2 regions of the Pediococcus damnosus genome follow, and region 1 is predicted to be linked to the other one. Evidence: a T-box and tRNA genes for the amino acid it is inferred to sense, from the RefSeq annotation. Region 1 holds a T-box; the other holds one or more tRNA genes.

What was found. The T-box of region 1 lies ahead of leuS (leucine--tRNA ligase). A T-box ahead of a tRNA ligase gene usually reads a tRNA of that ligase, here a tRNA-Leu.
Region 2: it encodes a tRNA-Leu, which carries the amino acid that the T-box ahead of leuS (leucine--tRNA ligase) is inferred to sense. The anticodon was not compared.

The regions. Positions count from the first base shown of each region.
Region 1 is NZ_CP012294.1:1,759,629-1,764,073, reverse strand. Features, by position in the region: gene ADU73_RS08280 (hypothetical protein) at 1-59, opposite strand, end outside; gene leuS (leucine--tRNA ligase) at 240-2,654, opposite strand; T-box leader at 2,710-2,926, opposite strand; gene ADU73_RS08270 (ISLre2 family transposase) at 3,022-4,389, opposite strand.
Region 2 is NZ_CP012294.1:821,424-825,868, forward strand. Features, by position in the region: gene ADU73_RS03985 (sigma-54-dependent transcriptional regulator) at 1-322, opposite strand, end outside; gene ADU73_RS03990 (D-alanyl-D-alanine carboxypeptidase family protein) at 537-1,709, shown strand; tRNA gene ADU73_RS03995 (tRNA-Leu) at 1,771-1,856, opposite strand; gene ADU73_RS04000 (SprT family protein) at 1,922-2,383, opposite strand; gene ADU73_RS04005 (Tex family protein) at 2,392-4,445, opposite strand, start outside.

The sequences.
Region 1 (4,445 bases):
GGATGCAATCTCATGTTAATTTCTGAAACAATATTACCGACAATCCCATCAATAGTCATAATTTTTAAGTATCTCCAGTTTCTACCATTAAATTTAAAATACTGAATTCTAGCGTATCATACTTAGAATTAGTTTCAAGTTCCAGATAAAAAGGCATCCAGCTGATAACGAGTAATCACTCCTTATTTCCTGTATGCCTTTTTGAATTCTAAAATTAATATCTGCTTAACCCATTTAACTTAAACAACAATGTTCACAATCTTATTTGGAATTGCAATCACTTTACGAACCGTTTTTCCATCTAACCATTCTTCCATTGTTTTATCTGCTAAAGCTAATTTTTCTAATTCATCTTTACCTGTGTCTTTAGCAACCTGCATATGAGAACGAACTTTACCATTTACTTGAAGAACAATTTGAACAGTCGACTCCTCTAGCTTTTTAGGATCAAAAGTTGGCCAAGCTGCATAGGTGATGGTTTCATCATGTCCTAATAATTGCCATAGTTCTTCAGCGACATGCGGCATAATTGGTGAAATCATTTTTACAAAACCTTCCATGTATGCTAGTGGTAAAGCATCCACTTTATAAGCTTCGTTTATAAATACCATCATCTGTGAAATAGCTGTATTATAATGAAGATTTTCGAAATCTTCTGTAACTTTCTTCACGGTTTGGTTATATACTTTGTCGAGCTTGCCATCATTAAAGGTTGTGACGCGATCACGAGGATGATTATTTTCATCAATCATCAAACGCCAAATTCGCTCGATCCATTTTTCACTACCATGAATGCCATCCTCACTCCAAGCCACGGACTCGGTCAAAGGTCCCATGAACATTTCATAGAGACGCAACGTATCTGCCCCATATTGATCAACAATATCATCAGGATTAATGACGTTACCCTTAGATTTAGACATTTTTTCATGATTGTCGCCCAAAATCATTCCTTGGTTAACTAACTTCTGGAAAGGTTCCTTTGTTGGGACAACTCCGAGATCATACAAAACCTTGTGCCAGAATCGGGCATAAAGCAAATGCAAGACGGCATGTTCTGCACCACCAATATACAGATCCACTGGTAACCATTCTTTCAAAAGATCCATATCTGCAATGCGTTTTTCGTTATGCGGATCAATGTATCTCAAATAGTACCAAGAACTACCTGCCCATTGTGGCATAGTGTTCGTTTCACGACGCCCCTTACGACCGTTCTTATCCACAACATTAACCCAATCCGTTAAGTTAGCAAGAGGACTTTCATAAGTTCCAGATGTTTGGAGATCCTTAGCAGCTGGTAGCTTTAGTGGCAACTCATCTTCTGGAACCAAAGTTGTTTCACCATCTTCCCAATGAATAACAGGAATAGGCTCACCCCAGTATCGTTGCCGTGAGAAAATCCAGTCACGCAAACGATAATTAACTTTCTTATGACCGGCACCCTTTTCTTCTAACCAAGCCAATATTTTATCAATGGCAGTAGTTTTATCTAAACCATCTAGAAATCCAGAGTTAATGTGCACGCCATCTCCAGTATAAGCAGCGTCATCAACGTCGCCACCCTCAATAACTGGTTTAATTGGTAAATCAAACTTCTTTGCAAACTCCCAATCACGTTGATCATGGGCTGGAACGGCCATGATTGCGCCAGTTCCATATGAAGCCAAGACGTAATCAGCAATCCAGATTGGCAATTTTTCACCATTAACTGGATTAATTCCGTAAGCTCCGGTAAACACACCAGTTTTATCTTTATTTAAATCTGTTCGTTCCAAATCTGATTTAGTTTCAATCTTCTTCTCATAAGCTTCCACAGCTGCTTTTTGAGCGTCTGTCGTAATCTTTTTTACCAGTGAGTGTTCTGGTGCGATAACCATGTAGCTTGCACCAAACAGCGTGTCAGGGCGGGTTGTATAGATCTCAATTTCATCATCAGTCCCAGCAACTTTAAAGTTAACACTGGCCCCCGTTGAACGGCCAATCCAGTTTCGTTGCATTTCCTTGATACTGTCGGGCCAATCAATCAAGTCTAAATCATCTAGCAAACGATCAGCATATGCCGTAATCTTAAGCATCCATTGCTTCATGGGGACCCGATAAACTGGGTAACCACCCCGTTCTGTCTTTCCATTAATTACTTCTTCGTTAGCAACCACTGTGCCTCCCATCATATCAGGAGCCCAGTTAACTAAAGTTTCTTTTTCGTAAGCTAACCCTTTTTTGTACATTTGCTCAAAAATCCATTGGGTCCACTTGTAATACTTAGGATCAGTTGTATTAATTTCGCGATCCCAATCGTATGAAAAACCAAGTGACTTAATTTGGCGTTTGAAATTTTTAATATTGTGAGCAGTAAATTCACGCGGATTATGCCCTGTTTTTAAAGCATACTGTTCTGCTGGTAACCCGAAAGCATCCCAACCCATTGGATGGAGGACTTTATAACCTTGCATCCGTTTGAAACGGGCCATGATATCTGTTGCTGTATAGCCTTCTGGATGCCCTACGTGCAGCCCTTGTCCAGATGGGTAAGGAAACATATCCAAAACATAGTATTTAGGCTTGCTAGAATCCTCAACTGTTTTAAATGTTTTGTGTTCGCGCCAGTAATGCTGCCATTTACGTTCAATTATCTCATGATTATATGCCAAATTTATTCCACCCTTTCTAAAATAAAAAAAGTCCTATAAGATATCAAAAAATATCTTATAGGACGGAAGTCTCCGCGGTACCACCTATATTTACGATTGAATAAGTCAGTCGAACACTCAAATTCTTAACGCGAATTCACGTTAACAGCTACTTTAACTTCACCGTTAATTAACACAAAAGATGAGTTCAGCACAGTTCCAATCTATACTCACATTTCCGTACAGTTTCTGAAAGAAGTTCCGTGCTTACTATTTCTTTTCAACTAATATTAATGGACTAATCCTATCAAATTAACTAAAAAAAAGCAAGGTATGTGTCAAGTTTTCCTAGGTGCCTTATAATCAACCAAATATTTATACACAATAATTAGTTTGAAAATATTTTTGCCATTGCTCCGATAGGGCTACTTGTTGGGGCATCAACTGGTATTTTACCTGAAAGAACTCCAATATGCTTAGAATGGTGCTTGTTGCTCAGCTGAGCTGAACTCAACGTCTTCAATGATTCCGTAGCGATCTCAATCGTTAGCTCTTGTAACTTTCTTAAACCACCACGTAAGTATTTATCTAGCTTACCGTTTACCCGAGCTTCAATTAATTTCAACATAGCCTCAAGGCCCTTTTCGGACCATACTTTGCCTTGCTTTTTCATTCGATACGTGTACGCTCTGTGTGAGCTTTCAACGGATCCCAATTTGCCGACCCTCATGAAGCCACGATCGTGTGGAGACTTTATAAACTGCCAATTTCTTGCCAAATATTGTCTTAGGACCCTTAGGCTCTCAAGTTCCTTATCAGTTTTAATTTGCGACTCAAATGTATCTAAAATAACGTTTAACTGATTCTGATCATACAGGCTAACGCTCTTAACGGCCTTATCAACCAATGGATTAAATAAACCAAAGGTTTGTTTAATCTTTTTGACAAAGTGATACCGATCGATAGTAAATTCAACTCTTTGAGCACTCGGAACTATTTCTCGCATACTTTTCGGGTTATACCCTGGGCCACCATCACTTGCTGTAAACACGGTCATTTCACTGATTTTATAATACTTCTCAATGTAGTCAGTTACTCGTTTTTGAACCTTTTTTTGATTGATACCAACAAACTCAACTTTGTTTGATCTTGTTCCATCTAATCCTGATTCAAAAACAATGTAATGGTGGACGTCTTGTCTTCGTCGATTAATTTTGTGTATCTCAAAGGCATCGCCTTCAACCACTAAGTTTTCAACTTTTCGTTTCTTAACTAGTTTCTCTTCGGACGATTTTTCTTCTGTCTTCACGGTATCTGCCATGTCTCTGATAATTCGGTCTACTGACCAGGCACTAATATCCGTCTGACTTGCCAGATTGATCATTGCGGCCGTATTTCTCATCGTTGTCGTTTGCCCAATTTTGGCAACGACACTTTTAAAATAAGGTGAAATTCTTTTTCTTTCTTCCAACTGAAGTTGTTCATCCAACGGGAAGTAATAACTTCCATTGGGTCGAAGATAACATCTTCTTTCAAAATTCACGGCGCCAAACATAAACTCAATTGTTCTGGCCTGTCGATTAATGAATGTATTTTCTGCCGGAATTGATGGAACGAGTGTTTCATCTAATTGCCTCAGATATTCAGCTACAACCAGCTGGAATGACTTCCTAAGATGAAGAATTACCTGCTCCTCTAAATCAAATAAACTGTCTAAATTTCCCAATGATTCAATAAAATCTGCTAAAATATACATGAAAGACCTGTATCCCTTCCTTTAATCTTCGTCGATTAAAAGGCTACAGGTCTTTT
Region 2 (4,445 bases), 940 kb from region 1:
CAGTTGGGCCCTGTGGTTTTTCTGTATGTTCTAAGCCACTGTGAATTCGTCGTTTTCCTGCTGATAATGGTGAAGTGATAACTTCTTTTTTTGGTTCCTGGTCACCAACGTATCGGCAATAGCGAACCGGACGTCCTGATAATTTAGTCAGTTTATTTTCTCGTACCAGTTGATTTAATTCTTTACTAACATTTGACCGAATTAAATCCAGTTCTTTTGCCACTTGTTCAGTGGTAAAGGTTTTGGTATCAGTTGATTGATTGGTTTCATTTAACGTTGTTTTTTCTATAATAAATTGGTAAATACGATCTTTTCGTTTCATAACCTGTTCCTCAGTTCTGTATGTCCCTTTTTTGATACACTTATAATACAGTATCATTCTAGCACACCACCTGAATTAATACAGAGTTTAATTCTTGTTTAGGTATAAAAACTCAGCCACCCTTGATGTTTAGCTCGATTCAGATTAAACTTATTTATTGAACGCACTACATAATATGCAACGTGTGTATCATATTTAGAAAGGATTTTTACATATGTATCGAAAATTTTTATCAGTATTAACCGTTTTAACCGTTTTTGTGGCTTTATTTATGTTTTCCACGACAAATTCAGTAAATGCCAAGTCCACCTATAAACGGGTTTCTATTTCAAATGTCCGATCAACTGCCTACCATAATAAAAGCAATTCTGGTGCAGCATATAATCAGAGCCACTCTCGATGCGCATTTTTATTGAAATCACATCCGCATACCAGCTGGTACGTTACCAAAAAGGAGACCCTTCGTCACAATAGGGCCAACGCGGTTTACTTCTATGTCAGAAGTGGTAATAAAAAGTATTCTGGTTGGGTATGGCAACAATACCTCACAAAAGGTGGTGCCCCATTCTGGATTAAATCCACGCATGCGGCCGCAATTGATGTCAACACAGGAAAGTTCCTCTACAATAAAAGTGCTACCGCTAAAGTACCAGTAGCTTCCACAATTAAACTGCTTACCATCTATAACGTGCTCCAAAAAGTCCATAGTAAAAAATATTCATGGAATTCCATCGTGAATACATCTGGCAGTGGTCTCTATAATATGTCGAGAAGTTATGCTTGCGGCGGATTTGTTCTTAAACATGGCGTCAGATATACAGTTAAGCAACTTTACCAAGCGGCTCTAATCGATTCTTCTAACGCAGCAGTCATTGCTTTGGGGCGTTGGGTTTCTGGTAGCAATGTCAAACAAGTCCAAAGAATGCGTTCGCAATTAAATAGTTGGGGGCTTCGTGGTAACTACATTGTGTCAGTAAGTGGCTTAGATAACGGTGATCTGAACGGTTATGGTTATCGCTATCCTGGTTCAAGTGCCTACGCGCAAAATACCATTTCGGCGCATGATATGGCCGTGGTTGCCAGAAATCTCCTGAATAAATATCCTGAAGTGAACCAAACAACTAAGATAAATAACCTGAAAGTCCATGGTCAATGGGTCCACAATGTGAATACCACTTTACCAGGTCGTAAATATAATGTCCGTTCCCTTTATATTAACGGGCTTAAAAATGGTTACACACCGCGGGCAGGTTACTGTTTAATCGGATCTAGCCAGAAACCAGGCCACCACAAATTAATTACTGTTGTAATTCATGATGATGACATGAGCAGTGATACAACGGCTTTGATGACCCATGTTTATAAATATCATTCTTTGAAAAACTAAAAATTTAATGTACAAAAAAGCCACAAATTCTTAAAAATAAGAATTTGTGGCTTTTTATTTATGCACCCAAGAAGATTCGAACTTCCACCGGGAAAACTCCCGACAAGATCCTTAATCTTGCGCGTCTGCCAATTCCGCCATGGGTGCAACAAAACTATTACCTAAACTATATTAGCAAAAATCGGTAATAGTTACAACCTTTTTTCTCAAAATCACCTGCGTAAGGTTTGAATTAACCGCAGTGGGCCACCACATTTACCACATCGATACTTTTTTAAATTAATATGCCGCTTGCGATGATACAGTAACCCACAACTTTGACACTGATACACCAATTGCATCTTACTGCGTGAACTTATTTGGACCGCCGGCGCAAACCGAGACCCATGCACCTGTGCTAACAAGTGTTTAAAATCGGCATCCCGATGTTGATACCCTTGATGAGTTAAATGCAAGTGATAGTGGCACAATTCGTGTTTCACAATTCCCACCAATGTAGGCATGTCATGTTCAGATAACATTCGCGGATTAATATCAATATCATGTGTCTGTAGTTGATAGCGACCACCAGTTGTTCTTAACCGCTGATTGAAAAAAGCATGATGTTTAAATTGTCTGTGAAAATCCGTTAGTGAAATTTTCTCGACTAATTTTTGCAATTCAGTATCCGTCATTGATTTGCTTATTCGTTTGGATCAAGCATTGTAAGTTGGATTCGGTGCCGATCTAAATCAACACTTTCCACCCAAACTGTCACAACATCCCCAACCGAAACAGCTTCACCTGGATTCTTAATGAATTTCTTCGTTAATTTTGACACATGGACTAAACCATCTTGCTTCACACCAATATCTACAAAGGCGCCAAAATCGACCACATTTCGGACCGTCCCCTGAAGTTTCATATTCACTTTCAAATCTTCTAAAGTTAACACATCGCTGCGAAGTAACGGTGTTGGCATGCCATCCCGTAAATCACGACCTGGCTTTTTTAAACCATCAATAATATCTTCTAAAGTTTCTTGTCCAACGTCTAATTCTTGAGCAGTTTGAGCCACATTCAAACGATCTAATGCTTGAACAGCCTCATCTGTACCGATTTGATCTAACTTCAAGCCAACTTTACCAAGCAATTTTTTTGCGACTTTATAGCTTTCCGGATGAATGTCCGTATTGTCTAAGCCGTTTTTACCCTGCACAATTCGCAAGAATCCCACTGACTGCTCATAAGCTTTCGGTCCTAAACGGGGTACCTTTTTTAACTGATTCCGCGCCTCATAACTACCATTGTCATCTCGCCATGTCACAATATTTTGAGCAGTGGTTTTGGTTAAACCAGAAATATGCTCTAATAGTTGCGGACTGGCAGTGTTCAAGTTCACACCAACCTGGTTAACGGCTGTTTCAATCACTGTATCCAACTGATTGGTTAATTTCTTTTGTGGGACATCATGCTGGTACTGCCCCACACCCACTGCCTTAGGATCAATTTTAATTAATTCCGCAAGCGGATCTTGTAAACGACGCCCAATACTGATGGCACTCCGCTCTTCAACATGTAATTCTGGAAAAGCATCTCGAGCTGCCTTACTAGCAGAATATACAGATGCACCGGCTTCGTTAACAATCACATAATAAATTTTACGCGGAATCTCTTTCAAAACTTGCGCAACAAATTCTTCAGATTCTCGGCTAGCTGTCCCGTTACCAATGGCGATCATCTCAACTTGATAGTCTTCCAAAAATTGTTTAAATTCACCGGCAGCCGCCTGTCGTTTAGCTGCAGAAGCTGGCTTATGAGGATAAATAACTTTTTTAGCTAAGAATTTTCCGTTTGGATCCATAATCGCGAGTTTGCAGCCAGTTCGATAGGCTGGATCAAAACCTAATACAACTTTTCCTTTAATTGGTGCTTGCATCAATAAATGGTATAAATTTTCACCAAATACATTAATGGCCTGCGTGTTGGCCTCTTCACTAAGCTCATTGCGCAATTCACGTTCAATTGCGGGACCTATAAATCGTTTATAGGAATCCTCATAAGCCGCCTGTAAATACTTTACCGCGGGGCCTTCATGACTCCCAATAATTCGGAAATGAAGATAGCGCATAATGGGATCTTCATCCACATTAATTTGTGCCTTTAGAACTCCTTCTTTTTCACCGCGGTTAATTGCTAGAACTCGGTGAGACACCATATTTTCAATGGATTCATCAAAATCATAATAAAGTTGATACACACCCTGTTCGTCTTTTTCTTTTCCTTTAGGTTTAACTTGTGAACTGAAACGCCCTTTTTTATGCGTATAATTTCGAATCCAATCCCGAAATCCAGCACTATCCCCAAAAGCTTCTGCCAAAATTTCATGGGCGCCGGCAAAAACATCATCCACAGTTGCAACTTTTTTATCTGCATTAATAAATTCGCTGGCTTTTTGTTCCAAGCCAGTTTGTGGAAAAGTTAACAACCAAAAAGCGAAGGGTTCTAATCCCTGTTCTTTAGCGATTGTAGCTTTTGTTCGCCGTTTTTGTTTGTAAGGCAAATAAAGATCTTCAACCGTCTGAATTTTATCAGCAGCCTTAATCTGTTTTTCCAAAGCAGGTGTTAACTTATCTTGCTCGCCGATTATTTTTAAAACCTCATCACGGCGTTTTTCCAAAGTTTCTGCTCGTTTATAGCTACTTTGAATTTCACGGATCTGTACTTCATCCAGACTACCGGTTCGTTCCTTACGAT